2 regions of the Pseudoalteromonas sp. P1-26 genome follow, and region 1 is predicted to be linked to the other one. Evidence: predicted binding sites of a transcription regulator. Region 1 holds the regulator's gene; the other holds the start of a gene.
The links. The regulator sigma-54, encoded in region 1, starts transcription at its own class of promoters, with help from an activator protein. The targets are predictions, from matches to a motif close to GTTGGCACGNNNNTNGNNT.

Region 1 (16,420 bases):
ATGTAAAAGGTGTAAAGAAAATTTTGATTGCGTCTGGCGTACGTTATGACTTAGCTGTAGAAGACCCTCGCTATGTAAAAGAGTTGGTTACCCATCACGTAGGCGGGTACTTAAAAATTGCCCCTGAGCATACTGAAGATGGTCCATTGTCTAAGATGATGAAGCCGGGCATGGGAGCTTACGATAAGTTTAAAGAGCTATTTGATAAATACTCAAAAGAAGCGGGTAAAAAGCAGTATTTGATCCCGTATTTTATTTCTGCTCACCCAGGAACGAAAGACGAAGACATGGTGAACATGGCGTTGTGGTTAAAGTCTAATGACTTTAAGCTTGATCAAGTGCAAAACTTTTATCCATCGCCGATGGCCAATGCAACCACGATTTATCACACTGAGATGAACTCGCTGCGTAATATTAAGAACAATACTGAGCAAGTGCCTGTTCCAAAAGGCGCACGCCAGCGTCGCTTACACAAAGCGATTTTACGTTACCACGATCCTGCTGGTTGGCCGATGATCCGTGAAGCACTAAGAAAAATGGGCAAAGCGAATCTAATCGGTAAAGGACCGAACTGTTTGGTACCTGAAGAAGGTCGTAACGAGAAAGCTGCTAGAGGAAAGGGCGGTAAAGGCCGTGCGGCACTGACTCGTCACACCGGTTTTAGCCAGTTTAAAAAGGCCAATACCAAACCTCGAGTAGGTAAAAATAAGCAGCGCGCAAAGTAAATAGATATAAATACGGCCCTTTAAGGGCCGTTTTTATTTATACCAATTCGCTTAACTAAGTATTATTGCGAATTGGTATTAGATCAATAACCAAGTTGCAGTGCCTAAAAAGGCAAAGATACCAACAATATCAGTGACGGTTGTCAGCACTACGCTCCCTGCAAGGGCTGGGTCAATTTTCATTTTCTTAAGAATTAATGGAATGCTCGCACCCGCAATACCAGCGGCAACAAGATTCATAAACATTGCAAAGGCCAGCACTGCGCCGAGTTTAAAGTCCCACTGCCATAGGGCAACCACACCAGCAATTAATATCGACCAAATAATGCCATTCAGTGCGCCAATCGCTAACTCCTTAAGTAATAAGAAGCGTTGGTTGGTTTGGTTGATATGACCAACCGCTATACCACGAATAACCAGAGTTAGGGTTTGGCTACCCGCAACACCCCCCATTGAAGGGACGATACCATTGAGTACCGCTAAAATAGGCAAGATTGCTAAGGTGTTTTCGAAAAAGCTTGCCACAATTGCTGCTAACAATGCGGTTAATAAGTTAACCCCAAGCCAAATAGAGCGACGCTGCGAACTTTTTAGCACTGGCGCAAAGGTATCTTCTTCGTCGTCAAGACCAGCGAGGCTTAGCATGCTGTGCTCTGCATCTTCACGGATTACGTCAACGATATCATCAATAGTAATACGACCAAGCAAGTGAGCGTTATCATCCACAACAGGCGCTGAAATCCAGTTGTGACGCTCGAACAGTTGCGCTACATCACTTTCATCCATAGAGATTAGGATTGACTCACAGTCTTCATCCATTAAATCACGAACAATTTTATCTGAAGGACTGGTCAGCAATGTAGTTAATGAAAGCGCGCCTAAAAAGCAGTTATGCTTATCAACTACATATAAGTCATCGGTACCCTCTGGTAGCTCACCTCGTAAGCGTAAATAGCGCAGTACAACATCGAGAGTAACGTCAGGACGAATGGTGACCGTATCGCTGTTCATCAAGGCACCGGCTGAGCGCTCTTGATAAGAAAGTGCTTGAGTTGCTCTCTCTCTATCTTGCGAATCCATGGCACTGACAACGTCTTGATATACGGTATCAGGAAGACTACGTAAAACCTCACCTAAGTCATCGTCGTCCATATCTTCAGTGGCAGCAGCAATGTGCTCAGGCTCCATCTGGGCAATAATGCCAAGACGTACATCTTCAGAGAGTTCTTCTAGAACATCACCACGGACATCTGGATCAACCAGCTGCCAAAGCATACGACGAATTTTATGGGGAGAAGATTCAAGTAAAAGGGCTGTATCACAAGGTGCCGTTTTGGCTAACATACCGCGCACTTGAACAAATTGACCACTATTGAGTGACTTGGTCACTTGTTTGAGTTGTTGTAGTGGGTAATCTTGTTCAAAGGCTTCTGGCATTGGCGTCCTTACAACTGAAAAAAGTTTAAATAGGCTAAGCAAATACAGCATAGTTGCTTTGTAGTGTATTTGCAGAGATATCGTCGCACTGCGATAAATTTATTAAGAGTTTTGTAATTTAGAAAAGCGAGCGATATAAAAGTAGGATATTTAAAGGGAATTTTAAATATCCGAATTAAGTTTACCGTAAACCTTGAAGTCTTAGCAAATGCTATTCTTGCTCGTGGAAGCGTTGTGCAATTAATTCGCCGATTGCCGTTAATGCAGCATCGGCGTCAGGGCCTTCGCACACAACGCGAACTTCTTTACCCTGACTACTTTCAAGTAGCATTAATGCTAACACGCTGTCGCCTTCAGCTTCTTTATCATCTTGATAAAGCGTAATTTTGGCATCAAATTGCAGTGCTAATTGCGCTAAAACAGTAGCAGCACGAGCATGTAAGCCAAGTTTGTTTTGAATTAAAAAGGTATCTTCAGCGTGCATTGTTGGTGCCTAATTAAATGTCTTGTTCGCGGTGGCGAATTTTTACATTAGCATGGCTTTTGGCAAAGCTCTCACCAATTGTTTGCGCTAAGTAAACAGAGCGATGCTGGCCGCCGGTGCAACCAATAGCAATGGTCAGGTAACTGCGGTTATTACGCTCTAAATGTGGCAACCAAGTTTGCACAAAGGTTTGTATTTGCCAAGTGAACTTTTGCACTATGCTGTGGCTAGCTAGGTAATCTTTTACTGGTTGATCAAGGCCAGTTAGTGGCTTTAAATCAGGTTCCCAGTGTGGGTTAGGTAAAAAGCGTGCATCAAAAACGTAGTCAGCTTCTTTTGGAATACCATGCTTAAAGCCAAACGACATAAAAGTAATAATTAGCTTTTTATCTTTTTTACCTAAAATCTTTTCGCGAATTGATTCTGCTAACTGATGAACACTCAGATCAGTGGTATCAATCATAAAGTCAGCGCGAGTGATCAACACATCAAGCAGGATTTTTTCTTGTTTAATGGCCAGATCAAGCGGCAAAGAATCAATAGATAGTGGATGCAAGCGGCGTGTTTCTGAAAAGCGTTTGATCAGAGTTTGGTCATCACTGTCTAAATAGAATAGTGTTGGGTTTGCGAAACCTGGCAGGTACTCAAGAATATCATTAAATTCTTGCTGCTCTTTCGGTAAGTTACGTACGTCGATACTGACCGCTATTTTATCGTAGTTATCAGACACACTACGTACGAGCGAAGGCAGTAAATTAACCGGAATATTATCAACGCAATAATAGCCTAAGTCTTCAAGTACTCGTAAAGCGACCGATTTACCTGAGCCTGAGCGACCGCTGATAATTATTAATTCCATTTATGCCTCTGCTGATATGACCTGAAACAGTTGCTGATCGGTAGTAGCACTACGCAGCTGTTTACAAAATTCTTTATCTTTAAGTCTATCAGCAATTGTTGATAAGGTCTTTAGGTGAAGCTGACAGTCACCATCTGGTACGATGAGTGCCACAAAAATATCAACTGGACGATTATCAATTGCATCAAAATTAATAGGGGATTCACTCACTATCACAAATGCATGAGGCTCATCTGCGCCGCTCATTCGGCCATGTGGAATAGCAATACCTCGGCCAATGCCGGTGCTACCTAGTTTTTCTCGGTTGAGTAAAGCATCTAGGATATCTTGTTGCGATAAATGAGGAAGCTGCTGGTGGGCCAGTTCGCTGATATATTCAAGAATTCTTTTTTTGCTATTAAAAAGGACCGCAGCTTTGCTGCAGTCCTGGTTAGTAAGTGAACTTAGTTTCATAATTTAATGTCGAGCTAATTTCTCTTTGTGTTTAATGACTTGGCGATCAAGTTTATCGATCAGTGAGTCAATGGCTGCGTACATATCTTGATGTTCTGTAGAAGCGAATAATTCGCCTCCGTTTACATGTAAAGTTGCTTCTGCTTTTTGGCTTAATTTTTCTACATCTAGAATGACATGAACATTATTAATATGGTCAAAATGCCTTTCTAGTTTTGCAAACTTGGTGTTTACATAGTCTCTTAATGAATCTGTGATTTCTACATGACGACCAGTTAAATTTAGTTGCATAAGCATTTTTCCTTCTATGTAAAACGTCTAAATCAGACTCTTACGCTGATTAGACGGAGGTATTGCTAGAGACTCACGATATTTTGCAATTGTACGTCTAGCTACTTTAATTCCTTGCTCAGCCAATATATCTGCAATTTTGCTATCACTCAATGGTTTAGCTGAGTTTTCTGCAGCGACTAACTTCTTGATTAAAGCGCGTATTGCTGTAGAAGAACACTCACCACCATTTTCGGTGCTGACATGGCTTGAGAAGAAATATTTCAACTCAAAAATACCCCGTGGGGTATGCATATATTTTTGCGTTGTTACCCGTGAAATCGTCGATTCATGCATTTCGACCATTTCAGCAACATCATTTAGCACCATCGGCTTCATTGCCTCAGGGCCATGCTCAAAGAAAGCTTGTTGTTGTTGAACGATACAGTTGGTCACCTTTAATAGCGTATCGTTACGGCTTTCTAAGCTCTTAATAAACCACTTTGCTTCTTGTAAGTGAGAGCGAATAAATTGGCTGTCGCTACTTGATTTAACAGAGCGAGACATAGCTGCATATTGGCTGTTCACTCTAATCTTTGGCATACAATCTGGGTTTAACTCGACTACCCAGCGGCCTTTCACTTTTTTCACTGATACATCAGGTATAACGTACTCAGATTCTTCGCGTACTATGCTATCCGCAGGCTTAGGATTTAAGCTGTGGATGAGCGTCATCACTTCTTTAAGCTCGTTTTCTTTAAGCTTAGTCTTTTTCATCAAAGTTCGATAGTCGCGACTCGCTAATAATTCGATATGCTCAGATAAAACCATTTTAGTTTCAGCTAAATATGGCGTATCGGCATCGAATTGGCGTAGCTGAATGCACAGACATTCTTGTAAACTGCGCGCGCCAATACCCACAGGATCAAATAACTGAATTCTTTTTAAGACCGCTTCGACTTCATCAAGTTCGATTTCTTCTTCATCGTTATTTTGATTAAAGCTTTCGACGATATCTTCACAGCTTACCGTTAAAATACCTGAATCATCGATAGCTTCTACAATTGCGACAGCAATCGCTTCATCAGTAGGGCTAAATGGCGTGAGCTGTAATTGCCACATTAGGTATTCGTGAAGAGTTTCGGTTGATGCACCTTGATAGATAGACTCATCTTCAGGCATTGGCCCTGATGATGTTGAAGGGGCGGCACTCATGTACTCATCCCAAGTAACATCCATGGCTAAGTCATCGCTTACGGTGTCTTTATTGAGAGCATCACTACTTTCTTGCTCGTACTCGCTAGGTGCTTCTTCGGCAGACGCGCTGACTTGCACATCGTCAGACTCCGCTTTTTGCTCATTCTTGCCGGTGCTTTCTTCATTGTAATCCGCTTCTTCCACTTCAAGTAGGGGATTACTATCAAGCGCTTCTTGAATTTCTTGCTGGAGATCCAATGTACTGAGCTGCAACAAACGAATAGCTTGTTGCAGTTGTGGAGTCATTGTAAGTTGCTGGCCCATGCGCAGCTGTAATGATTGCCTCATGTATCCCTAACAATCCTTTTAAAGTTATCGATAACTGTGCAAACACAGTTAAGTCATTATCGATTTATTGTCATTGTTATTAGTCTAGCAGATGCTCTAGTCGCTGGCGTAATGGTTACAGCCTGAATTGCTCGCCTAGATATACATCGCGTACAGTTTGGTCTGCTAATACGTGCTCAGGTGTGCCTGATGCAATTAGCTCCCCATGAGAAACAATGTAGGCTTTTTCACAAACATCAAGGGTTTCTCGAACATTATGGTCAGTAATTAGTACACCGATACCACGATTTTTTAGGTGCTCAATAATTTTCTTTATATCTAACACTGAAATCGGATCAACACCAGCAAAAGGCTCATCTAAAAGAATAAATTTAGGATTAGCGGCTAATGCACGGGCAATTTCAACGCGGCGGCGTTCACCACCTGACAGCGCCATACCTTGGCTATCGCGAATGTGTTGGATGCTGAATTCATCGAGTAAGCTATTTAGTGTTTCTTCGCGACCTGCTTTGTTTAGATCTTTGCGGGTTTCTAAAATAGCCATCAAGTTTTGGTAAACCGTTAACTTTCGAAAAATTGACGATTCTTGTGGCAGATAGCCGATACCTAAGCGGGCACGATTGTGCATTGGCAAAAGGGTAATATCGTTATCATCAATGCTGATTTTACCTTTGTCGCTTGGAACTAGGCCTACAATCATATAGAAGGTGGTGGTTTTACCCGCACCATTTGGGCCAAGCAAGCCAACAATGCTGCCCGCTTCAACTTCAAGACCGACATTTTTAACCACTTGGCGGCCTTTATAGCTCTTAGCTAAAAGCTCTGCTTTTAATGTACTCATGGTTGGCCTTTATTGTCTTTTTTATTTTCAACAGGCACTAAAATAGTGTGTACACGATCTGTTGAGTTTTCGTCTTTTTCAGCACTGATCAGCTGCTGTGCCATATCATAGGTAATGCTTTTTGCTGTCACTTTTTGACCAGCTTGAGTAACTTCAGCTTCACCATTTAAGGTTAAGAAGCGTTTTGCAACATCATAACGAACTTCTTCGGCGCTGGCGCTCATCACGGTGCCATCAGTTTGCTTTTCTTCGAAGTAAGCAGGCTTACCTGTGGCAATAATTAACTCTACTGTACCCTCGGTGTCACCGCCGTGTGCTTCAAGGCGTTCAGCGGTAATACGACGATTACCATGCACGATCTCTACGTTACCTTCAAATATGCCAACGCCATCTTTTAGTTTACCTACTTGGCGATCTGAGCTAATGCTAATTTGAGCGCCTGTTTGCTCGGCAGCTGCGCCCGAAAAGGCAATCAATAAGCTTGGGATCAGGAGTAATTTCTTCAGTTTATTGGTCATAGTATATGGTTCGTGTATGGTTAGTTAACTCAACAATTTCGGTTTTTAAATCGGCTTTTAAGCCTTTACCGGTAATCTTTAAATTCGGTCCTGTTAGTGTCACAGGTTGCTTAGAAAACATGGTCATTTTATCAATATCGACATTAATGTTTTCTGCTTTTATATCTTCAATCATGCCGTTGTGGGTTAAGTTTTTAGCAACTACATCCCCTTCAAAAATCAGCTGATCGTTTTCATACAATGTGGCTTCTTTGGCTTTTACTTGCCAAACATGCTGGTCGCCATAAATAGTAAAAATAGGTTGCTCAAAAAAGGTAAACCCTAATTGTTGATACAACTCCATTTTAGCAGCAGCCACTTTATGACTAATTTTGCCTTGCTCATCATACGCTGTTTGCTTTAACGCCACAGCAGTGTAATCAGGTGTTGCGATGATCTCGTCTTCACTAGTTATTGTGTCTGTTGATTGGTTAAAGTACGGGTACCATAACCACACCATGCAACAAACAAAAACAATACTCAGTAAAATACGGGCTATATTCATGCGCTGGTTCCATCGCTAGTTAACGGCTTACCGTTTTCTAACATGAGTAAATCAGTTAATTCACGCACAGCTCCAAAGCCACCTGGTAATAATGTGGTGTAATGAGCCAGCTTTTTAATCAGTGGGTGTGCGTCGTTTACAGCAACAGCAAACCCTACTTTTTCCATTACTGGTAAGTCTGGACCATCATCACCAATATAGGCAATTTGTTCATCAGTCAGCCCCAGTTTATCTTTTAACTCTTGATAAGCAATCAGCTTATCTTCTTGTCCCTGATAAATGTGCTGAACTGTTAGGCTAGTCATTCGCTGCTGAACTATTTGTGAATGGCGGCCAGTAATCACAGCCACTTCAAAGCCACTATTAATGAGCGCTTTAATACCAAAGCCATCTTTAGTATTAAATGCTTTAAGCTCTTCGCCATCATTACCTAAATAAATTCGGCCATCAGAAAAAACACCATCTATATCACAGATTAGCAATTTTACTTTTTGTGCGCGCTGACTCACATCAGGGCTAAGAGGCTGGTATAGCTCGGCGAATGTCATTGCTTAAAGAACTCCTGCTTTTAATAGGTCTTGCATATTAAGGGCACCAATTGGCGTATTACTTTGATCTACCACAATTAAACCATTGATACGTTTACGTTCCATAATATTTAAAGCTTCAGCTGCAAGCATATCAGGGCGAGCAGTTGTACATGAACGAGTCATCACTTGGCTAATTGCCGTGTTATGGATATCGGTGCGCTGTTCTAAAATACGGCGTAAGTCACCATCAGTGAATAATCCGACTAACTTTTCATCTGCACCAATCACCGCGGTCATACCAAGGCCCTTGGCTGACATTTCGATTAGTGCGTCTTTAATGCTTTGGGTTTCGCGAACGATTGGCGTGGCGTCGCCTGCGTGCATCACATCATCTAATATAAGCAATAAACGTTTACCTAAGCTGCCACCCGGGTGCGAAAGCGCAAAATCATCGGCTGTGAAACCACGGGTTTCAAGTAACGCAACCGCTATTGCATCACCCATAACCAAGGTCGCTGTGGTACTTGCAGTTGGCGCAAGGCCTAATGGACATGCCTCTTGGCTTACTTTAATGCACACATGTACATCAGACAGTTTTGCCATGGTTGAGTCTGGGTTGCCTGTTAGTGAAATCATTTTTGCGCCAATGCGCTTGATAACAGGAATAATGCTAAGTACTTCGCTGGTTTCGCCTGAGTTCGAAATACACATCACCACATCATCACGGGTGATCATGCCTAAATCACCGTGGCTTGCTTCGCCAGGATGAACAAAAAATGCCGGTGTGCCAGTACTTGCAAGGGTCGCCGCAATTTTATTACCAACGTGGCCAGACTTGCCCATACCAATCACAATAATACGACCTGTACATTGGAACATTAATTGGCAAGCGTTATCGAAATCTTGATTTATATATTGCTCAATTTCTTGTAAAGCTTGTGCTTCAATTTCGAGTACGCGCTTACCCTGCGCGATAAAGCTAGGTTGTGTCATTAATTATCCTACTTGGCTGAAAATATAGCCCTGATATGCAATAAATGCGATTAACAAGAAGCAACCTTCTACTCTATTGATACGACGAGCACCTTTAAAGTTCAATGACATGGCAATCAATACAATCGTTGCTGCAATCATGATAAGTGCATCGCGGTTTGCCGCAGAAGGGTCAATAATTGATGGGTTGATAATACCCGCAAGTGGTAATACGGCGAGTAAATTGAAAATGTTTGAGCCAACGATATTCCCGAGCGCTAAATCGTCTTCGTTCTTTAATACCCCAGCAATACAGGCCGCCAGCTCTGGTAGGCTGGTACCAATAGCAATTATGGTTAAACCTATTACAAGGTCTGATAGACCAAAATATTTCGCAATATCAACGGCTGATTCAACTAAAAAGTGTGAACTAATTGGTAATAAAATCATGCCGATGACTAACCAAAATACGGCAGATTTGGTACTGACATCATTCGGAACATCTTCACATGCTTCGCTGACAAATGGGTCATCTTGGTTTTTAGCACGCAGAGAAACAATAACTAAACCACCAATAAACACAGCAAAAGCAATCATCAAGGCAATGCCTTCAGCGAACGAAAAATAGTTATCTGAGAACACATACCAAGCGGCTACTGAGATTAACAGTACCAGCGGCATTTCGCGTTTAAGTGTCATTGAAGATACTGAAAGAGGGCGTAGTAAAGCTGTGACACCAAGTACAAGTAAGATGTTAGTAATGTTAGAACCGACCGCATTACCTACCGCAGTATCTGTTTTATCAGCAAGTGCTGCCGACGCAGATACCATCATTTCAGGGGCTGATGAGCCCATAGCAACAACGGTTAAACCAATGATTAGGGTGGGGATCCCCATATTTTTTGCGAGTGCAGCCGCCCCATAAACAAACCGATCGGCACTCCAAACGAGTGCAGCAAAACCAATAATTAAAATGACAAAAGAAGTCACCATTGTGATACGCCAACATTACTTATACAGATGACTGCAAATAGTAACAAAAGCGAACCTGAAAGTATAAGTAAAAGAATGGGCTGGCGAGCATAAAGCGTGCTTAGCAAGGAAACTAAATTTCAGGTTTCGTTAAGCTCTTTGCAGCTAGCTTTAGAATTTATTGATAGAAAATATTACAAAATTTTACGATTTGTTTTTTCCATCTTGACTAAAAAACCCTTAAAATGGCAAAACTAGTGAAAAACGTTATGGAGAGCGACTTGTCGCAATCAATAGTAGAAATCAAGGATGTAACCTTTTCACGGGGCGATAGAATCATATATAAAAATATGAGTTTTAACATTCCGAAAGGCAAGATTACCGCTATCATGGGACCAAGCGGCATTGGTAAAACCACCATGTTGCGCTTAATTGGCGGTCAGCTTAAACCTGATTCTGGTGACATTTTATTTGAAGGCAACAGCATTCCTGGCATGACTCGCAAGGAACTTTATGCTGCCCGCACCAAAATGAGTATGCTGTTTCAAAGTGGCGCTTTATTTACCGATATGTCAGTGTTTGACAATATCGCCTTTCCTTTGCGCGAACATACTCAACTCAGCGAAGATTTAATCCGTCTTGTCGTTTTAATGAAATTACAAGCTGTCGGCTTACGTGGTGCACAAGACTTAATGCCGTCTGAGCTTTCTGGTGGTATGGCTCGCCGAGCTGCTTTAGCGCGTTCAATTGCTCTTGATCCAGAGCTTATCATGTACGATGAGCCATTTGCTGGCCAAGATCCTATCTCTATGGGTGTGTTAGTTAAGCTAATTAAATCACTGAATGAGGTGCTAGGTTTATCATCACTTATCGTGACCCATGATGTAACAGAGGTTATGAGCATTGCTGATCACGTGATCATCATTGCTGATCAAGGGGTGATAGGCGAAGGTTCACCAGAGCAAATGCAAAACCATGAATCTGAGCTTGTGCAACAGTTCTTAAATGGTTTATCGGATGGTCCTGTACCATTCCATTTCCCAGCTCCTGCGTATGATGATGAATTACTAGGAGTGCATAATGCTTGATCTATTCCAGAAGTTAGGTCACAAAACATTAGGGCGCTTTGCCGCGCTTGGCCGTTCAACTCAGATGCTGTTTGGTGCACTCGTTAATGTGCCGAACTTCAAAAAAGGCACGCCTTTACTTGTTCGCCAATTATATATGGTGGGCTCGCAATCTCTTTTAATCATTATGGTGTCAGGCTTATTCATCGGTATGGTGCTCGCCCTGCAGGGTTACACCGTATTAGTAGGCTATGGTGCTGAAGATAGCTTAGGGCCTTTAGTGGCATTGAGCTTATTACGGGAGTTAGGCCCTGTAGTAACTGCGTTACTGTTTGCAGGCCGCGCGGGCAGTGCACTTACTGCTGAAATTGGTTTAATGAAAGCAACCGAGCAATTATCAAGTTTAGAAATGATGGCGATTGATCCACTTAAACGCATTATTGCACCGCGTTTTTGGGCTGGTTTTATCAGTATGCCATTACTTGCATTAATATTTTCTGCGGTTGCTATTATCGGCGCTCATTTAGTGGGTGTTGATTGGCTTGGTGTTGACTCAGGAAGCTTCTGGTCAATCATGCAAGCGCAAGTGTCGTTCCAACAAGATATTGTGAACGGCATGATTAAGAGTTTTGTATTCGCCATGATTGTGACTTGGATTGCACTTTATAAAGGCTATGACTGTGTTCCTACATCTGAGGGGATCAGTAAAGCGACAACAGAAACCGTTGTGCACTCGTCATTGGCGGTATTAGGTTTTGACTTTATTTTAACAGCGGTAATGTTTACCAGCTAATTAGGGTATAAAGATGAATTCACGGAAATTAGAAATATTAGTTGGCTTTTTTGTAGCCCTTGGTATCGCTGCATTTGCATTATTAGCATTTAAAGTTGCGAATGCCGGCATTAGTGGTAGTGGTGAGACTTACCAACTGAACGCAAAGTTTGAAAACATTGGTTCTTTAAAAGCACGTGCGCCGATTAAAGTAGGTGGTGTGGTTGTTGGCCGAGTTGAATCAATCTTTATTCACCCAAAAGAGTTTGTGCCTGTGGTTAATATGGCGATTGATGCAAATTACTTATGTAAGTTTTCAGACACAACATCAATCTCTATTTTAACATCAGGTATTTTAGGTGAGCAGTACTTAGGCATTAACCCTGTTATTGCTCCTGAATCTGCTGAGCAACGCTGTATGGGTGAAGATGTAACAGCAAGTGAGCATGATACAGATCTAGATGATTTATTTGGTGTTGAGAGTAAAGCGCTTGCAGATGGTGACTACATTACTGATACAAAATCAGCGCTTGTTTTAGAAGAGTTAATCGGTCAGTTCTTATTCAACCAGGGTGGTGAATAATTATGTTTAAGAAGTTTTTATTATGTATTGCTGTGTTGTTTAGCCTAAACGCACAAGCCGCTGAACCTAAGGTTGATTTAAAAGACCCGTACAAAATGGTTCGTACAGTGTCAGATAATACTTTTGCACGTATTACTAAAGACCAACCTCTTATTGCGAAAGACAAAGAGCATCTACGCGTTATCGTAGAAGAAGAGCTAATGCCTTACATTGACTACAAGTATGCTGCACTGCGCGTACTAGGTAATCACGTGTCAAAGGTGCGTGCTATCGAAGATAAAGAGGAAAAAGCGAAAGCGATTAAAGAGTTACAACGCTTCATTGACGTTTTTCAAAAGTATTTAATTGCTACTTACGCAGGTGTGTTTACTCAATACACTAATCAAAGCGTTGAGTTTGCTCCGCCTCAGCCTTTCAAAGGCCAAGATGTGGTGGTTGTTAAAACTAAGATTGTTGAAGCCGGTAAACCTGATATCAGAATCGACTTTAAAGTACGTGAAGACCGCAGTGGTGACTGGGGCGCGTACGATATGATCGCAGAAGGTATTAGTTTGCTTGATGCTAAACAAAGTGAATTACAAGGTATTTTACGCCAACATGGTCTAGATTATGTAAGTGACTTACTAGAGCAGAAGAGCCAACTGCCAGTGCAATTTAGAGGTGATGGTGGCGATGAGTAAAGTCGAGATTACTCAACTTGAAGATAACCAGTTTCGAGTCAGTGGCGAACTGACTCGAAATTCAATTGGCCGTGAACGCCTTCTGAACGTCAAGCCAGATTCTAGCCATAAAACATGGTATTTTGACCTTTCTGGGCTATCTAGGGTTGACACAGCGGGCTTAGCTTGGTTAATTCACTCTTTCGCAGAATTAAAGCTGCAAGGTATTCACCTTGAACTGCAAAATAGCCCTGAACAACTGCAAAATTTAATGCAATTGGGTCAGGTCACAAACTTATTTGAGTGAGATTTATGGAAACAAGCCAAGTCGAAACGTTATTACGCGACGAACTAAAACTAGATGAAGTGATTGTTAAAGCAAATGGTAGCCACTACGAAGTGATTGCTGTTGGTGAGTGTTTTGATGGTTTATCTCGCGTGAAGAAGCAACAGTTGGTTTATGCTCCGTTAATGTCAACAATCTCAGACGGTACAATCCACGCTGTATCTATTAAAGCGTTCACACCGACTGAATGGAAACGCGAACAAAAATTTATTTTACCTCAATAGTCGCAGGGCCTCCTAATGGATCAATTTGTTATTCAAGGTGGCACCTCGCTGGCAGGTGAAGTCACTATTTCTGGCGCTAAAAATGCCGCTCTTCCAATTCTTTTTGCTGCGCTTTTAGGGCAGGGCAAAAGTACCTTTAGTAATGTTCCTCGTTTACGCGATATTGGCACCACAGAAGCCTTGTTAAAAACACTGGGTGCAAATGTAGAGTGGCAGCAAGACAAGCTAATCATTGATGGTGCGACGGTTGATAAAACGCTTGCACCGTACGATCTGGTAAAGCAAATGCGTGCCTCAGTACTTGCATTAGGTCCTTTAGTTGCCCGTTTTGGTGAAGCGCAAGTATCACTGCCTGGTGGTTGTGCAATTGGTGCTCGCCCAGTTGATATCCATATTCAAGGTCTTGAGCGCATGGGCGCTATCATCAAGGTTGAAAATGGTTACATCAACGCAAAGGTTGATGGTCGCTTAAAAGGCGCTGAAATCTTTATGGAGATGGTCAGTGTTGGCGCAACAGAAAACTTACTGATGGCAGCAACGCTGGCTGACGGTAAAACAGTACTTGAAAATGCAGCTCGCGAACCTGAAATTACCGATCTTGCTAATTGCTTAATTGCGATGGGTGCGAAGATCAGCGGTGCAGGCACTAGCCGTATCGAAATTGAAGGGGTTGAGTCACTATCGGGTTGTGAGTACAGCATTCTTCCTGATCGCATTGAAACAGGCACTTTCTTGGTTGCGGCGGCAATGGCTGGCGGTGAAGTGCTTTGTAAAAATACAGACCACCATAGTCTTGATCCTGTGATTGAAAAGTTGCGTGCTACCAACGCCTTGGTTGAAGTCACTGATAACAGCATTTACCTTGATATGCGTGGCCGCGAACTAAAAGCGGTTAATATTAAGACTATGCCACACCCGGGTTTCCCTACCGATATGCAAGCGCAATTTACAGCTTTAAATGTGGTAGCGAAGGGCAGTGCAACCATCACAGAAACGATTTTCGAAAACCGTTTTATGCACGTGCCTGAGTTACAGCGTATGGGCGCAAACATTCGCTTAGAAGGTAATACAGCAATTTGTGGGGATACCGAAAGCTTATCGGGCGCACAGGTAATGGCAACTGATTTACGTGCCTCGGCAAGTCTGATTCTTACTGGCATCGTTGCTCAAGGTGAGACTATTGTTGACCGCATCTATCACGTAGATCGTGGTTATCAACGCATTGAAGATAAGTTGAGTGCTCTAGGTGCCAATATCAAGCGTCGTTCAAGCTAATCGCTAAGACTTATAAAAAAGGCCTAACATCAGTTAGGCCTTTTTTATATCTGTGTTGTTTCAGTAACTACTGCTCGTCTTCGAGTTCAGCAACAGTTACCATCACTTTTAAGACTTTACCATCGCGGTAAATCTCAAATTCAAGCTCTTTACCTGGTTCTGTATTCGCAAGTTTCTCGAGCACTTGTTGTGGGTTGGCTACAGGAATACCGCCAATTTTGATTACAATGTCAGTTTCTCTGATGCCTGCTTTCCAAGCTGGGCCAAATGGATCAAGTTGAGAAATACGCATGCCTGCAACAGGTGTAAAGCTATCGCTTACATCTTTGCCCGTGCTATCAATACCTGTGCCACTGAAGCCTAAATAGCCACGAACGACACGACCATGTTTGATTAGCTTATCCATCACATCTTTGGCAATCGAGTAAGGTACCGCAAAAAAGATACCCTGAATATCGAGATTTTCATGAGTTTTAAATTGTGCCGAGGTAATACCGACTAAGTCACCTCGTGAATTGACTAACGCGCCACCTGAGTTACCTACGTTAATCGCAGCATCCATCTGTAACAGGCTGCTGTAAGGGCTATCGATTAAGTTTTGTTTACCCGTCGCACTGATTATACCTTGGGTAATGGTTTGGCCTAAGTTAAGCGGGTTTCCAATCGCTAAAACAACATCACCAACACGTGGCTTAAATTTATCATTTACTGGAATTTTTGGTAAATGCTCAGCGCTGATCTTTAATAGCGCTAAATCTGTTTGAGTATCAAAACCAATCACTTGTACATCATAAAAGCGACGGCCATCAGCCAGCGTGACGATAATGAGATCGGCATTTTTAATTACATGGTAGTTAGTCAGAATATAGCCGTCTTGGGTCATGATCACACCAGAGCCAAGAGCTTGAACGGTGTTTTGGCGTTTATAGCGCGGTTGATTGGAAATGCTTTCTGAAAAAATAGTAACAACCGACGGTGCTGCTTTTTGCACTGCATCAGCAAAGCTCATATGCTCTGATGATATCGCCGCAGGTAAATTCATATCTGGTAACAGTGTGCTACGAAGGCTTGGGCTAAATAACACCACTAAAAAGGCAATGCCTAAACCGGTGAAAAGCGGAGGAAGGATAAATTTAAAAAGTTTTAGCACAGTATTCTTATTATCAGTGAGCAATCCCTTAATGATGGCACAAAAAAAATAACAGCGGCAAGCACCGCTGTTATTTTTTCATGATTTATCAACTAGGTTTACTGGATCAGTACGAAAATAAGCTCTCTACCGCGCTTAACACCTAGTACGATGTTACCTTTGGTATTTTCGATGATCTTATTCATGTCGCGAAT
Region 2 (16,420 bases), on a different contig from region 1:
AACAGCCATGATAGGCATGATTGCACTTGCTGGTATTGTGGTTCGTAACTCACTTATTTTAGTTGAGTTTATTAATCAAGCTCGCGGCCAAGGTATGGCAATTAAACAGGCTTTAATCGCCGCAGGCACCGTGCGTATGCGCCCTGTGTTACTGACTGCGGGAACCACCTTATTAGGTAACTTGGTGATCACCCTAGATCCGGTATTTAGCGGTCTAGCTATCGCAATTATTTTTGGTATTGTGGCATCAACATTGTTCTCATTATTTGTTGTGCCGCTGGTTTATTATTTAGTGTTTGCAAAGGATGCAGCCAAAGAGGAACAAGCTCATGCAGGGTAAATCAAAACTTATTGGTTCAATCATCGCGTTATCTGTGATTATTGTGGCGGTACTTTACATGGCAGGCAGTTTTTCTGATAAGCAAGCTGCAGGCATGAAAAACCCATCGGCAAATGATTACACTGGCCAGTTAGTGACAGTGACACTGGCAAATATTGCTCGTGATGAAGTTGTACCGGGCACCGTGATTGCAAAACAAAATACGCAAATCTCTTCTCGTGTAATGGCACAAGTTGAGCGTTTAAATGTACGCGCTGGCGATACTGTAAAACAAGGTGACGTGCTAATTACCTTGCAGCAAGATGACTTTAAAGCTGGGCTTGCTCAAAGCGAAGCACAAATAAATGCAATTAATGCCTCGCTGACTCAAGCGGAGAAACAACTAAAGCGTATTAACGACTTATACAAGCAAGGCTTGGTATCTGTTAGCGAATACGACGATGCAAAAGCAAGGTTCGATAACTTAACTGCGAACCTAGCGATTGCTAAGCAGCAGCAAACACAAGCGCAAGTTGCACTGAGTTTTACGCAAATTAAAGCGCCGATTTCAGGTGTTGTGGTTGAGCGTTTTGCAGAGCCTGGCGATACCGCAACGCCTGGCACGCCATTACTCGCACTGTATAACCCACAACAATTGCAATTAGCATTTAATGTCAGAGAACAACAAGCAATTAAGTTGAATATTGGTCAAACTCTAACGGTTAAACTACCTGCTTTATCTACGTCAATGCCTGCCACAGTGACAGAAATTGTGCCTGTTGCTGATAGTGCTGCGCGTAGTATGGAAATCCGTTTAGAAACAGATGCGCAAACTGGGTTAATGCCTGGGCTTTATGCGCAATTACTATTACCGCTCGCCACTGAAAAAGGGGTGTTGATTGAGTCAAGCTGGGTGCACCAATATGGCCAATTGAGTATGGTCTATTTACTTGAAAATAATCAGATAGTGCGCCGCTTCGTTCGCCTTGGCGAAATGCTCGATGGCAAGCAGCACATCGTTTCAGGTTTAAACCCAGGTGATGTGCTGGCTGTTGATTTTAAAACTAAATAAAGGTCGCTATTTCGTCTAGCGACTTTTTCACTAAGGCATGCTCAGGGATGGTTGCATCTATCCCTGGGTAGCCTGCAATTAGCAGCATGTAAGGGCGCTCATTATCTTTATCACGGCCACAAATCTCAGTTAAAAAGCTCATTGGCTTTGGTGTATGCGTAAGGGTGGCAAGGCCAGCTCTGTGTAGTGCTTGAATTAAAAAGCCGGTTGCTAGGCCAACAGATTCATGAACATAGTAATTGGTATTTTTGTCATCGGCAGAAATACCACCTTTCTTTTGACTAAACACGGCAATTAGCCAAGGCGCATGCTCAAGGTAGGGCTTACTGGCATCTGTGCCAAGTGGTTTTAAGGCATCTAACCATTCTTCACCTGCGCGACCTTCATAAAATGAGCGCTCTAGTTTTTCAGCGGCTTCTCGAATTTGTTTTTTCACATCGCTGCTGTGTATTGCTACAAAGTGCCAAGGTTGATGATTGGCACCGCTCGGTGCAGTGCCAGCCGCTCTAATACAGGTTTCGATTATTTCTTTTGGCACTGGGCGGTCGCTAAAGCTGCGAATACTGTGGCGACGCTGACTCACGGCTAAAAACTCTTCGGCGCGTTTAAGCATCTCTTCATGAGGGTACTCAATAAAGTCATTGAGTGGCTGATTTTTGTGTTCTTGCATGGCTTTTCGCTTCTTGTGTGTTGATGATTTTAATTATGAATATGTTGGTTTCGGCGGTACTCTTTTAATTCATTGCTCAACCAATCTTTTGCATTGAGTAACGACCCATTGCTGAGTCTTACTTTATAGGGCTTACCGCTCCATGAGCTTTTACTCGCCAGATTCTCGATAAACTTTTCGGCAGTTTTTGCATAGCGGGTTGCTTTTCGATACTTCATAGCAAGGTGTTCGGAAGCATCTTGGCTTGAGTGCTCTGTACCATTGCGAATAAATACCGCATCGCTTTTAGCTACAAAATCAATGAGGTGATTTATCTCTTGTTCTGGGGTGGCTGCATCACTGAATTGACTAATGCTCAATAATATTAACGCGATAAACCAATATCTTCTCATACATAATCTCATAGCGTTTGATGCTCTATCGTCAAGGTTGCAATTATTGGGTTATGATCTGAGCTTGCAAGCTCAGGTACAACGGTAGTTTCTATTTTGACACCACGCACCCATACTTGGTCAAGTGCTAATCCAAATGCTTTGGTGCGCTTATCATCTAAATAAATAGCTTCGTGCAAACCTAGCTGGGTCAATGTTTGCTGTAATAAGGCTTGGCGTTCATCACTCCAGGTATTGAGATCACCGGCAAATACAATAGGGCCTTTATGCGTTCGCATAATAGCGGCTGCATCGTCGAGCTGTTGCTTAAAGTCACTAACGCCAATCGTAAAGTTAATGGCATGTAGGTTAATACTGAGTAATAACTGTTGTTCAGGCAGCGCATACTCCACAATATTGGTGGCTTTTGGGCTACGTAGCCAAGGCTCTTTATGGGTGAGTGTACAATGTACAGTAGCTGGCCAGCGGCTGAGTGTCATAACTCCTGATTGCACGCTGCCGCTCTTATACCCTTTAGCAAAGCGCCAGTAAGGTTTTAGCTTTGTAAGTGCAGGTTCTTCGATAGCTTCTTGTAATAACACAATATCAGCATCGGCATTTAGGTTTTGTAAATCTGTGAGTAAGCCATCTATTTGTGCTTTGTAGATATTCCAACTCAATAACTTGAACTGATAGGGCAAAATATAATGTTCAGCGTAAGTTTGCATGCGGCTTTGCGCTAATTGCTGTTGGCAATTAGCAAGGTTCACAGCGGTTTTGGTTATACCTTGTTGCTCATCAGAGCTAGGATCGCTTGAAAAGCTATACCAAGACAGCACACTTAAACACACAAGTAATAAAAATATACGCAGATATGCCGTCATAATGACCTTTAGTTACTTTCCTTGAGAGTTAGTCGTCGATAGCCTCAGTTTAGTTCAAAGGCTAAATGTTAGAAACTGTAGTATTTCCTACAATTTTTATACGCTTTCTTACCCAAAATGAGTACTCATATTCTTATACTTACTGAGCTTAACAACTCAGACAAAGGAACTACTCATGAAACAAATGGCCTGTATGCTGCTTGCCTTATCGGTGACAGCGTGTTCATCAGTCACCATAGTGCCAGAAAAAACAACCAATAAATTAGCCACTAAAGCTGATTACCAAGATAGCCGCCCATTCTTTTTGTGGGGCCTCGTTGGTGAAGAGCGCGTTGATGTAAAGGCTATTTGCCAAGATAAAAAAGTTGCCCAAATGCAATCGCAACAAACATTCGCTGATGGCGCATTAGGACTTGTTACACTCGGAATTTATGCTCCTCACACAGTAAAAGTATGGTGTGAGCAACAAGCACAGGAGCAACAACTATGAAAAGCCTACTAGTAACAACTGTGTTAGTGGCAACCTTAAGTGGTTGCACAAATATCTACTTTGATAACGGCAGTGCTGCACAAGCCAATAAAGCGCCTGCAACAGAGCAATGGCATCATAACTTTGCCGCAGCGCTTTACGAAGGTTCAAAGCCTGTCGACTTATCTGAGGAGTGTCCTGATTCCGAATGGCAAACCGTTCACACTTATAAGTCGTTCACCAATGGCTTAGCTGAAGTTGCAGTAAACCAAGTTGGGCCTATTTGGTACCCGAAAACAGTTGAAATAAGCTGCGCTCAAGTACCTTATAAGCCAGACTAGTTATTCATAACGCAGCGCATCAATTGGGTTTAAGCGTGCCGCTTTAATAGCGGGCGCTAAGCCAAACACAATACCAATCAATGAAGTAAAGCCAAATGACAGCATAATCGCCCAACCCGGTATGTAGGCATCTGGCATGCTCGGCACTGATAACGAAATCAGTGCCGCAGCACCATAACCAATCGCTAAACCAATTAAACCACCAAACAGTGATAGCACCACAGCTTCAACTAAAAATTGCAGCATAATAAAGCCAGGTGTTGCACCTAATGCTTTCAAGGTGCCGATCACACGCGTACGTTCTGTTACCGAAACCAGCATGATATTCATCACTCCAATACCACCAACTACCAGGCTGATACCCACTATCCCCGCGGTAATTGCGGTAGCACTTCCGGTAAATTTATCGATATTAGCACGGGCTTTTTCGGCAGTTTCAAATTCAAAGTCGTCATCTTCACCGTCTTTCAGTTTATGTAATTGACGTAAGATACGGCGAATTTTACCCAATACTTGCGCTTCGTTAGCATCATCTTTCAAACGAAACATCATTTGTACATTGGTATCAACACTGCCGCCTTCTAGCGCACTCATGGTACTTATTGGAATATTAATGTAATCGTCTTGGTCAAAACCTAATAAACTACCTTGTTTTTCAGCAACACCAATAATGCGAAACCACTCACCACCGAGTTTGATATACTCACCTACAGGGTTTTCAGGCAGGTTAAGCTTTTCGATAATTGAAGGGCCAATAAACGCCACTCGACGGCGTTTTTCATCATCTTCTGCGCGAATAAACCGCCCGAGTTCTGGGTAGGTGCGATAAGCTTTTTGGTAGTCTTGCTCGGTGCCCATTACCCGTGAAGCATGACTTTTATTGCCATACTCTGCTGCACCAGAAAAGCGCCAAGTAAACATTAGCGCAGTAAAGGTTTCGGCTTCTTTCACTCGGGCTTTTAGAGTTAAAAAGTCGCTGTAGGTTAACTTTGCTTGTTGACCTACCATTTCTTTTTCTACGCTAGTGTAAGGTTTTATATTGGTGACATCGGGAGACATATCAGCAAGCTGATCATTAATTTGCTTGGTAAACCCTTGCATCACTGCCACCACGGTCACAACCGCTGCAACACCAATAATAATGCCTAAGCAGGTAAGGGCACTGCGCATCGCATTGGCTTTAATTGCCATCAGTGCGGCTTTTGTACCTTCCATTACAGCGATAGCAGATTTAAACATGTTGTCTTGTTCCTTCGCCTTTACGGGTATCACTAACAACCTTGCCATCAACTAAGCGAATAACACGTTGGCAGTGATCAGCAATATCTTGTTCATGAGTAACCAAAATGATGGTGTGCCCTTCGTTATGAAGTTCATCAAACAGCGCCATGATTTCAGTGGTGGTTTTACTATCTAAGTTACCGGTAGGCTCATCACCAAGTAGAATGTGGGGCTTAGTAACCAGTGCGCGAGCTATAGCGACACGTTGACGTTGGCCACCAGAAAGCTGGCTCGAAAGGTGATTTACCTTATCGCCAAGACCAACCCGTTGTAATGATTCGAGCGCTTGTTGCTTTCGCTCTTTGGCAGAAATAAATCGATACACTAAGGGCTGCATAACATTTTCAAGGGCGGATGCTCGTGGTAATAAGTTAAAGCTTTGAAAAATAAAGCCAACACTTTCATTACGCTGATGAGCAAGCTCCGTTTCGGTCATGCGCTTTACTAGCTTATCTTTTAAATAGTAGTCACCACTGGTGGGAGTATCTAAGCAGCCAAGCAAGTTCATCAGGGTTGATTTACCTGAACCCGAAGGGCCAATAATGGCAACATACTCATTTTGTGCAATTTCAATATTAATATCATCAAGGGCTTTGAAAACTTGTTCGCCCATTTTGTATTGTTTATTGATATTACTGAGTTTGATCACCGCAGACATTAGTTAGCACCTTTTTCAGGGCTGTTTTTAACGGCTACCGTATCACCCTCTTTTAGTGAGCTAAGTGGTCTAGCTGGGCCGATAACAATACGATCTCCTTTTGCAACACCGCTGGTTAGTGCTTGTTCGATATCTGAAGAAATACCTACCGTAACAGCTGTTTTAGTTACTGTATTATCTGCATTAAGCTTCCAGACAAAGTAGCTATCATCCTCTTTTTGAATAGCTTCAATAGGCAGTTTTAAGCCATTTTCGGCAATGCTTGTGGCGATTTCTGCGCGGCAGCTCATTCCGGCATAAAGCTGGCGGTCAGTGGCATCAAGCAGTACTTTGACTTTAAATGATAAGCCCTGAGAACCGGCTTGATTTTTTGCTGATGTGCCAATGTTTATTACTTTGCCAGTGAAAGGTTGATTTGGGTAAGCGGCGGCATAGATATCTGCATGTTGGTCTAATTTGATACCGGCAATATCGGTCTCATCCACTCGAAGCTCGGCTAATATTGCGCTTGGATCAGCTACTAGCATCAAGTCTGAGCCAATAATGTTAGTTGTTCCCGCAATAACAGTTTCACCTTCTTTAATATTTACCGAAGCAAGTAGGCCACTCATTGGAGCGCGAAACACGCTTTTATTTAAACGGTCTTCAGCAATCAATAACGATGCTTGGGCTTGGTTGTAAGCTTCACGTCTTGCTTCAATATCTATTTTTGCTAAATCGCGGGCATTTTGTAGGTTTTCATACACTTCTTGGCCTGCAAGGCCCACTTCATAAAGCTCTTTCTGGCGGCTTAGTTGACGCTCGATATTTTTTAATCGGGTTTCGCTATGCTTTATATCGATTTCGGTCGCGCGAAGCACGGCCTTGTTGCGTGCAACTTCAGATTCAAACGCGGTCGTATCTAGGCGCATTAAAATATCGCCCTCAGTGACACTTTCGCCTTCTTCAACAAACACTTTCGCTACACGGCCTGTCACTTCTGAGCGCAGTTGCACTTGGGTATTAAACACGAGGTTGCCAGAGGCTAAAATTGAATCGGCAATATTGCCTTGTTCAACTTCTGCAATATGCATTTCTGGTGCATCTTTATTGCCTGTGACTTGTTTTGAAATCAGTAAAGCGACAAATGCTGTAACAGCGAGGCCAATAATAATGGCTTTTTTCATGTTACTTCCTTGGTAGTTAAGAGCGGCATATCGCCGCTCAAAGCAGAATTAAACGAGAGCGATTACAGTCCAAATACCGTAAATAACAATACTTGGTAGAGCTGCAAACAGTAGCGCTTTATTGAAAGTGAAATTAGTCCAGCTCTTTAAACCGATAGCTGCGATGAAAATACCCCAAATAGAAAAGATATTGAGACTTTCAAGTAAGGTGTAGAATGGGTGGCCAATTTCTAAACCAATTAAAAGTTGGTTAATCGAAGCATAGTTAAATAACGTCTGTGAGATTTGGTCGGTACTCGCAGTTAATACTAAGATGAGTAAACCAAGACTTGAGATAATCATTGGCATCATGGTCCACACACCAAAGCCATACCACGCACCATAACCGTAGTTAGCTTCTGGATCTTGCTTAGATACAAATAGGTAGTAGCCTGCCATTAGAGCATTAATAACAGCCAAACCAATGATGCCACCAAACATAGCAAACCATACTTGCATATCTATGGTTTGCTCCATGCTTTGGCGAATCATTTTTTGTTCTGCAATGGTGGCATCAACACTGGCAGCAGCCACTTGTTGATCGATTAAAAACTGCGGGTCAGCTTTATTGTAAAAAGCAAACATGCTGGCAGCGAGGATGCCGGCAAGTAAAATAAAGGCAACAAAAGACCAACCTTTTGCTTCCTTTAAACCATTAAAGGCTTTGCTCGGGCTGATAAAAATATCAACCAATGCGGTCATGACATTTGATGATTTCATTTTTTATTCCTTGTTTTATAACATTTGTTTTTAGGTACTAAAATATCCTGTTTAGTAACAAATTAGCAATTTGTTTTGTAACTGTATGTTAACAGCTGTGATTAGTAAATCTGTGATATGGTTAAAGGATTAATTTGAGTCGAATTTATTAGGAATAGTAGGTCGTTATGGTGAATAGCAATGGTCGTTGTATTGATGAGTTGGTATTAGGATTCTGGCGCTTGTTAGATTGGCAGATAACGCCACAGCAATGCTTAAGTTTTTTAGAAAATGCAATTGAGATGGGTGTGTCACATACCGATCATGCTGACATCTATGGTGAATACGGTTGTGAAGCCGAATTTGGTAAAGCACTTAAACTAAAACCAAGTATTCGTGATGAAATCAAAATAATCACTAAATGTGGTATTAAGCCTGCGTTTGCCAGCCTAGGATTACAAGGCAAAGCAAACCATTATGATTCAAGTGCCGCGCATATAATTGCCTCAGCACAGCAGTCACTTAAAAACTTTAACACTGATCGTTTAGATGTATTACTTATCCATCGCCCTGATTACTTAATGAACGCCGATGAAATGGCACAAGCATTTAATACCTTAAAAGCAAATGGTGACGTGATTGATTTTGGTGTATCTAATTTTACCCCATCGCAACTTAGCTTGTTGCAGTCGCGTTTAGATTTTGAGCTTGTGACTAATCAAATTGAGTTTTCACCTTACGAAATGAAAGCCCTTGATGATGGTAGCTTAGACCAATGCCAATTGCTCGATATCAAACCTATGCTTTGGTCACCATTAGCTGGGGGTCGTATATTCTCAAGTGATGATGAAAAAGCGGTGCGTTTACGTGCAGTGTTGGAGCAAGTTGGTGCTGAAATTGGCGCCACAGCCATTGATCAAGTTGTTTATGCTTGGCTGTTAATGCACCCAAGTGCACCGTCTGTGGTACTTGGTACGGGTAATATTGAGCGTGTTAAATCAGCTGTTGAAGCTAAGCAGCTTACTATGAACCGTGAACAATGGTATCGCATTTGGCAAGGCTCAACCGGGCATAGTGTACCTTAATATATAGCCCAAAACTAGAAAAGGGCCTTAACGGCCCTTCGTGTTGCAGCAAGTAACACATTCTTTATAAAGTGAAGTCAACCGCGTAAGCGACATACACTTTTAGATCTGAACCATCAATGTCGTTGTCTGAAAGACCGAAAGTAAAGCCGTCTTTCGACACTGAAACACCGTAGTCGATGATGTCATCATCACCAATGAAATCCCCTGAGTAATGGCCTAAGTGAAGGGCCATTTCTGCACCGGTACTGCCAACTGGGAAACTGTAGTCAGCATTTAAATATAGAGAGTCACCAAAATCTGTACCGTCACCGCTTGCTGCTGATGTTGCTAGGACTGCTGCACCAAAGGTGAAGCTACCCATGCTAATGCTACCGTAGATTTCTGAGAAGTCTGCATCTGTGTAAGACGCTGCATCTGGGTATGCATAATAAATGTAGCCAACATCGTAGCTAAAGGTTTCATTGATTTCACCGCCAAAACCAGCATAAAGGTCTAGCTCGTAAGTCATGTCGTCAGCCCAGCTAGCATTCGATACCCAAGTACCCGCATAAAAGCCAGATTCACTTGCGTAGTCGATACCACCTTGGATTGCAGCATCACCACCGCCTTGCTCTTGACCACGCCATAAGTAGTTTGAAGTTGCCGCAGCGTTTGCTGTAACTTCTGCATAGCTATATGTTGAGCTCAAAGTTAATAGCGCAAGGGCGCTTGCTGCGACCGTTTTTTTTAGTTTTAGCATGTTTCTGTATCCTGTTGTTATGTTGATTTTGTCCCATTTTCAGATTGCAGTCTGGTTATTATTTGAGGACATTTTCTATGTGTTGTCTGGATACGATATTGCACTGGTTGTGCCAAGTTAATTCCGAGCGGGATATTTTATGCTTAAAGGCTTTAAAAACAGGCTTTTAAACTTGTTTAATTGTGAAAAGGATGGTTATTTGAATTGTTCATGCGCACATGTGTGGTGCAAAAAATAACCCGGTTGCACAATTGCGAAGCAACCGGGTTTTGCTTATTTGAGAGTAACTTAGCCGAAAATTGCACGCATTAGAGTAATGGTTTCTTCAACACTGCGGCCTTTTTCAACTTCACTGATGATTGAATCGCGCTTAGCTTTGATATGTTCAGGGATATCATCACTTGCTAATGCTCGGTCCACCAGTATCTCTGCTGATTCTTTGCCACGGCGTACGGTCTTTTTACCTGCTGAGCTTGTGGTACTCTTAGGTTTGTTTAACAACTTAATATAGTTAGAGTTATCAGCGGTACTTTTATCTGCATAATAAAAGAAGCTAGGCAATAGGGCTTTGATTTCAACCAGAGATTGTTCAAGCTCATTTGCTGCACTGGCCATTTTGAACCAAGGCATGCTATGTATTGCTTCGACAACATCTTGCCAGTAGCGCTCAAAATCACGGTTATTAAGCTTAGTAATGCCTAATGCCGCACAAAGGGCATCAAGTTTACTATTTACGATTGGTGTAAACACGTCAGGTCGGCGCATCGCAAGCAAGCGAGTAGCAGGAGCAAGCGTTGGCTTTTCATCGCTGCCATTAAATGCCATGAAGTAAGCGACCATAAAATGCTGATAATGTTCTTGCGTTACTTCACCCTCAAGTGGAATGTGTACAAGCGCCTCATCGAATGCACCTGGCAAATCACTCAACATTTGGTGGAAACCTTTTGCGTTCTTAGTAGAAGCAAACCATTCAACGTCGAAGTTATAGCTGCTTGGATCAAGCGAGGCACTGTGTTTACCTGAAAACGCTAAACGGTCTTCTGGGATCATCTCTTTTAGGGATTGCGATTTAATTGCGGCAATGTAATTAGCTAAGCGTAGTTGCTCATCAAGGGCTACAAGCTCTTTATGCTGCTCGATGAAGCCTGCAATAACAGGCCATGGCGCAACCCTTAATGTTTTTAACTGCAAAAAACTGATTGCAGAAATTAATAAGTCATGAAGTTTTTTAAGAGTGGGTAATTGCTTATCTTCTAACAGATCGTAGTTAATGCGATCACGGCTTGCACTTAATAGCTCATAGCACCAACCTAAAAAGTCTTCAGGGTGGTTTTCTACTTTAACTGCCATAAGGTTTAAGCTGATATCAGAGGCTTGCTTGAGGATATTTTGATAAATTTGACTTTCTTGCTCGCCAAGCGCCATTTTTGACGGTGAAATAAGCAGTTTCTTCATGCTTAATCGATACTCCAGTTTTGACCAAATTGGGTTGTTTAATTTTAGTACACAGGGTGCAAAAACAACAGGGTCGTGCATCATACCGAAGTAATGGAATGATGCAATCTTACTGATAATTTATAAGTAAGATTGCGGCTGATGTGGTTTATTAATCATTGTCATCGAGTGTAAATAATTGCTCAACACTGAGTTCAAAGTGAGTAGCAATTTTTAACGCGATAATCACCGAGGGTATAAAGCGGCCGGTTTCAACTGTGCTGATGGTTTTACGTGATACTGCAATGGCATCAGCAAGTTCTTGCTGCGATAACCCCTTATCTTTACGAAATTTAGCGATATTATTTTGCACTTTTATACCTAGTCTCTACTTTGCCAAAGAATTGATACGCCATATATCAAACACATCAAAGCAAGGTAAAATGTGGCCATCATGCTATGAGATACATTTAAAGCAAGTTCATCAGACAATAAAAAAATAGCCCCCATGCTAGAAAGCAATCCAAGCACTACATGTTTATAAGCGATGGTATCAATCGTATTTAAAAATTCATCCTTATACGTAAGGCGATAACCAAGTTTCCATGTAAATCCCCCTCTAATTACAAACATAAAGAAAGATCCTAAAAATGCGGTACCGCCAATAAACAGTAACGGTGCTGATGTTTGCTTGAGCATTGGGTAAACACTAATAATTAATAACGTGACTCCCATGAATATTGAAAACCATGCGTTATGACTCATAAACTTTTCTTCTGTTTTGATATCTTGCTTAGACATAATCGTTTCCTTTTATTTTAAACTCAAATGTAACCTACAGGTATCAATATAACCCTAAGGTATCATGCGGTCAAGATTTTTTTGTAACCTATAGGTATCAAATGGTTTCAGCGCTGATTCATATTCTTGTACCTAAGCTTGTTCACAAACCTTTTTATGTGTTGGGCAATGCAATTGCGCCTAACTCCCGCTATGATAAGAACATTGTTTGCCCATTTTTAAGGATGATTATGAAAACCTTACTGAAAATCGTTGGTGTCATCTTCGTATTACTGATTGCATTGGTAGTCGCAGCACCATTCCTAATACCTACAGACGCGATATTTAATAAAGTATCGGAGCAAGTAGAACAAACCACAGGTCGTAGTCTGACTATTAATGGCGATAAAAAGCTGTCGGTATTTCCATCATTAAAACTCGAATTGAATGATGTGCACTTTGCCAATATGCAAACAGGCTCACAAAAAGATATGGCAAGCATGCAGCAACTTGCTATCCGTATCCCGTGGATGTCGTTATTTGGCGGTGAGTTTAAACTTGATAAATTCGTTATTAACGAACCAACAATTTTGTTAGAAACCGATAAAAATGGTAAAGCAAACTGGCAATTATTTGATGCGGTTGCTGAGCAACCACAGACAGAGCAGCAAAAGAGTTCTGGCGCTGTTAACTTACCAGATAACTTTGACATCGAACTTGGTGAAGTAGCAATCTACGGTGGTACTTTCACTTATCTAGATGGTAAAACCGGGGCAAAGCAACAGATAAGCGATTTAGAATTAGCAATCCTATTACCTTCTCTTCGTAAGACCTTAGAGTTAAAAGGCGGTATTACCTATATGGGTGAGCGCTTTGATTTAGATGTCACGCTAGATACACCTGTTAAAGCGATTGAAGGCGAAACCTTTAATGTAAGCACTGAGGTTGATTCACGCTTAGTCGATTTGAATTTTAAAGGTGCAATTGCAGAAATGGGTAATGACGTGCAAGGGCTTCTTTCTGTCAGTGGTGACTCAGTGAAAAATATTGCGAGCTGGCAAGGTGTTGAACTTAATGCAAAAGAAACTGCGTTTAATGCATTTAATGTAAAAGGGTCAATGCATCTAAAAGGGCAGCAGTTTAAGCTTACAGAGCTACTTGCCACCCTAGATGAGCTGCAAATTAAAGGTAAAAGCGATATTAAGCTTGGTGATCGTTTAGCTGTGAATGCCGATATTGATTTAGGTATGCTTGATCTAAACCCTTACCTACCAGAGGGTGTAGCTAAAGAAGAGCAAGCAGAGCCTGCAGCAGATGCGCCAGCACAACCAATTGTTTGGGATGATACTGCAATTGATATGAGCGGCTTAAATGCACTTGATGCAAATGTAGTCGTGCGTTCAAGTGGCTTAAAAGCCAATGATATTACCCTTGGTGAAAACCAGTTAACGGTGAACCTAAAAAATGCCGTGGCTAAAATTAGTCTAGACAAGTTTGTTGCTTATGAGGGCAATGGTAAAGGTGTGATAACCGTAAACGCCAAGCAAACACCTTATAAAATTAGTACTAACTTTTCTTTAGATAAAATTGATGCGCAGCCATTACTAACTGATGCGGCTGGTTTCGATAAGTTGATGGGTAAAGGCTCTCTAAACTGGGATCTAACGACCACAGGTCAAAGCCAAAAGAGCTTTATCAATGCTTTAAATGGTAAGTTAGGCTTTGAGTTTGCTGATGGTGCGGTAAAAGGGGCCAACATTGCAGAGATGGTTCGTAAAGCAAAAGAGCTTATCAAAGGTAACTTAAGCGCAGTATCAGAAGGTTTAGATACTGGATTTGATAACTCACAGCAAACAGACTTCTCAGCATTGCAGGGCAGTTTTGTATTCACTAACGGTGTTGGTGAAAATAAAGATCTGTCGCTACTTAGCCCGCTTATTCGCATTACAGGCTCAGGTAAAGTTGATTTACCTATGACGAATGTAGACTATCGCTTGGTAACGGGGATTGTTGATTCAATCGAAGGGCAAGGCACGACCGATGATAGTACCGGCTTTAAAATTCCACTGCGTATCAAAGGCCCATTCCATGATGTTGGTTATAGCTTAGATGTCAGTGATGCGGCGAAAGAAGAAGTCAAAGAAAAAGCCAAAGATAAAATTAAAGACAAGTTAAAAGGTCTATTTGGTAATTAATAAAAATTTAATTAAACTCAAAAACAGGGCGCATTTGCGCCCTGTTTGTTTTATAATCAATAACAAACCAGCAAGCTGCTGTAATTCTTCAATGCAGGCATTGCGATTAATTCCAAATTAATTAAAAAATAACCTACCACTTCCTTGCCATTGCTGCTACAATTGCCCGCCCTTAAGAGACAACTTGCTTGTTTTTTGAGTGGAATTTAACCGAAATGTCTTGATTTTAAACAAAATTAAGGCGTGTTGTAATTTCTACACCGGAGGTCATTAACATGATCCAAATGCAAACTCAGCTGGACGTTGCTGATAACAGCGGCGCTCGCAAAGTGCAGTGTATTAAAGTCCTTGGCGGTTCGCACCGTCGCTATGCAGCGGTTGGCGATATCATCAAAGTTTCTGTAAAAGAAGCTATTCCTCGCGGTAAAGTGAAGAAAGGTGATGTTAAAAACGCGGTAGTTGTGCGTACTAAAAAAGGCGTTCGTCGTCCGGACGGTTCTTTGATCCGTTTCGATAGCAATGCGGCTGTTATCTTAAACGATAACTTACAGCCAATTGGTACTCGTATCTTCGGCCCTGTGACTCGTGAACTTCGTACTGAAAAGTTCATGAAAATCGTTTCACTAGCACCAGAAGTACTATAAGGAGTCTATCATGGCAGCAAAAATCCGTCGTGATGACGAAGTAATCGTACTAGCAGGCAAAGACAAAGGTAAGCGCGGTAAAGTGCTTTCAGTTGTTGCTGAATCTGGTCGAGTATTTGTCGAAGGCATCAACTTAATCAAGAAGCACCAAAAGCCTGTTCCTCAGTTGAACCAAGCTGGCGGTATTGTTGAGAAAGAAGCGTCTATCGACGTATCAAACGTTGCGATCTACAACTCGGAAACGGGTAAAGCAGATCGTGTAGGTTTCAAGATTGAAGATGGTAAGAAATTACGTATCTTTAAATCTACTGGTAAAACTATCTAATAGTTGGAGTAGAATGATGGCGAAACTGCATGAAGTATATAAAGACAAAGTAGTTGCTGAGCTTCAAGAGAAGTTTGGTTTCAGCTCTGTCATGCAAGTCCCTCAGATCGAAAAGATCACATTAAACATGGGTGTGGGCGAAGCTCTAGCTGACAAGAAGATCCTAGATAACGCTGTTGCGGATCTAGAAGCAATCTCTGGTCAGAAACCTCTAATCACTAAAGCACGCAAATCAGTTGCAGGCTTTAAAGTGCGTGAAGGTTACCCAATTGGTTGTAAAGTAACCCTACGTGGCGAGCGTATGTGGGACTTTTTTGAGCGTTTGGTTTCAATCGCTATCCCACGTATCCGTGACTTCCGTGGTGTAAGTGCTAAGTCTTTTGATGGACGTGGTAACTACAGCATGGGCGTACGTGAGCAAATCATCTTCCCAGAAATCGATTATGATAAAGTAGACCGTGTTCGCGGTATGGATATCACAATCACTACTTCTGCGAAAACAGATGATGAAGGCCGTGCGTTGTTAGAAGCGTTTAACTTCCCATTCAAGAAATAAGGGTAGGGTTATGGCAAAGAATTCTATGAAAGCACGCGAAGCAAAGCGTGCGAAATTAGTTGCTCAGTTCGCTGAAAAGCGTGCGGCACTAAAAGCTATCATCAGTGATGTTAATACATCTGACGATGATCGTTGGGACGCGGTATTAAAGCTACAAGCTTTACCACGTGATTCTAGCTCTTCACGTCAACGTAATCGTTGTAACGTTACGGGCCGCCCACATGGTTACCTTCGCAAATTCGGCATGAGCCGTATTAAAGTTCGCGAAGCAGCTATGCGCGGTGAAATTCCTGGCCTTAAAAAGGCTAGCTGGTAATAGTATCACGGGAGTAAGACTATGAGCTTGCAAGATCCTATTGCGGATTTGTTTACACGTATCCGTAACGGTCAGTCAGCGAAGAAAGTATCAGTAACGATGCCAACTTCAAAACTGAAAGTAGCAGTAGCTAAAGTATTAAAAGATGAAGGTTATATCGCAGATTACGCTGTAAGCGGTGAAGCGAAGCCTGAGCTTTCTATCGATTTAAAATATTTCGAAGGCAAAGCTGTTATTGAAAACATCCAGCGTGTTAGCCGCCCTGGTCTACGTATCTATAAGAAACGTGACGAATTACCTAAGGTAATGGGTGGTCTTGGTATCGCTATCGTATCAACTTCTAAAGGCCTAATGACAGACCGCGCAGCACGTAG

Region 2: AN394_RS00105 (TorF family putative porin) is a predicted target of sigma-54. The motif match lies at 9,895-9,913, and genes of this name have one in related genera.

The regions. Positions count from the first base shown of each region.
Region 1 covers NZ_LKDX01000003.1:151,890-168,309, reverse strand. The annotation lists gene AN394_RS03480 (YgiQ family radical SAM protein) at 1-725, shown strand, start outside; gene mgtE (magnesium transporter) at 804-2,162, opposite strand; gene AN394_RS03470 (HPr family phosphocarrier protein) at 2,374-2,646, opposite strand; gene rapZ (RNase adapter RapZ) at 2,660-3,505, opposite strand; gene ptsN (PTS IIA-like nitrogen regulatory protein PtsN) at 3,506-3,958, opposite strand; gene hpf (ribosome hibernation promoting factor) at 3,962-4,249, opposite strand; gene AN394_RS03450 (RNA polymerase factor sigma-54) at 4,277-5,773, opposite strand; gene lptB (LPS export ABC transporter ATP-binding protein) at 5,889-6,614, opposite strand; gene lptA (lipopolysaccharide transport periplasmic protein LptA) at 6,611-7,132, opposite strand; gene lptC (LPS export ABC transporter periplasmic protein LptC) at 7,122-7,676, opposite strand; gene kdsC (3-deoxy-manno-octulosonate-8-phosphatase KdsC) at 7,673-8,224, opposite strand; gene AN394_RS03425 (KpsF/GutQ family sugar-phosphate isomerase) at 8,228-9,199, opposite strand; gene AN394_RS03420 (calcium/sodium antiporter) at 9,203-10,171, opposite strand; gene AN394_RS03415 (ATP-binding cassette domain-containing protein) at 10,420-11,238, shown strand; gene mlaE (lipid asymmetry maintenance ABC transporter permease subunit MlaE) at 11,231-12,010, shown strand; gene mlaD (outer membrane lipid asymmetry maintenance protein MlaD) at 12,024-12,572, shown strand; gene AN394_RS03400 (phospholipid-binding protein MlaC) at 12,575-13,252, shown strand; gene AN394_RS03395 (lipid asymmetry maintenance protein MlaB) at 13,245-13,538, shown strand; gene AN394_RS03390 (BolA family protein) at 13,544-13,801, shown strand; gene murA (UDP-N-acetylglucosamine 1-carboxyvinyltransferase) at 13,817-15,076, shown strand; gene AN394_RS03380 (trypsin-like peptidase domain-containing protein) at 15,144-16,226, opposite strand; gene AN394_RS03375 (Do family serine endopeptidase) at 16,325-16,420, opposite strand, start outside.
Region 2 covers NZ_LKDX01000001.1:6,923-23,342, reverse strand. The annotation lists gene AN394_RS00165 (efflux RND transporter permease subunit) at 1-340, shown strand, start outside; gene AN394_RS00160 (efflux RND transporter periplasmic adaptor subunit) at 330-1,391, shown strand; gene AN394_RS00155 (nitroreductase family protein) at 1,384-2,061, opposite strand; gene AN394_RS00150 (DUF5329 domain-containing protein) at 2,091-2,453, opposite strand; gene AN394_RS00145 (endonuclease/exonuclease/phosphatase family protein) at 2,462-3,316, opposite strand; gene AN394_RS00140 (Bor family protein) at 3,492-3,806, shown strand; gene AN394_RS00135 (Bor/Iss family lipoprotein) at 3,803-4,126, shown strand; gene AN394_RS00130 (ABC transporter permease) at 4,127-5,365, opposite strand; gene AN394_RS00125 (ABC transporter ATP-binding protein) at 5,358-6,065, opposite strand; gene AN394_RS00120 (efflux RND transporter periplasmic adaptor subunit) at 6,065-7,231, opposite strand; gene AN394_RS00115 (YIP1 family protein) at 7,280-7,990, opposite strand; gene AN394_RS00110 (aldo/keto reductase) at 8,161-9,054, shown strand; gene AN394_RS00105 (TorF family putative porin) at 9,119-9,796, opposite strand; gene AN394_RS00100 (hypothetical protein) at 10,085-11,251, opposite strand; gene AN394_RS00095 (helix-turn-helix transcriptional regulator) at 11,403-11,603, opposite strand; gene AN394_RS00090 (hypothetical protein) at 11,612-12,031, opposite strand; gene AN394_RS00085 (AsmA family protein) at 12,262-14,205, shown strand; gene rplN (50S ribosomal protein L14) at 14,481-14,849, shown strand; gene rplX (50S ribosomal protein L24) at 14,860-15,174, shown strand; gene rplE (50S ribosomal protein L5) at 15,191-15,730, shown strand; gene rpsN (30S ribosomal protein S14) at 15,741-16,046, shown strand; gene rpsH (30S ribosomal protein S8) at 16,068-16,420, shown strand, end outside.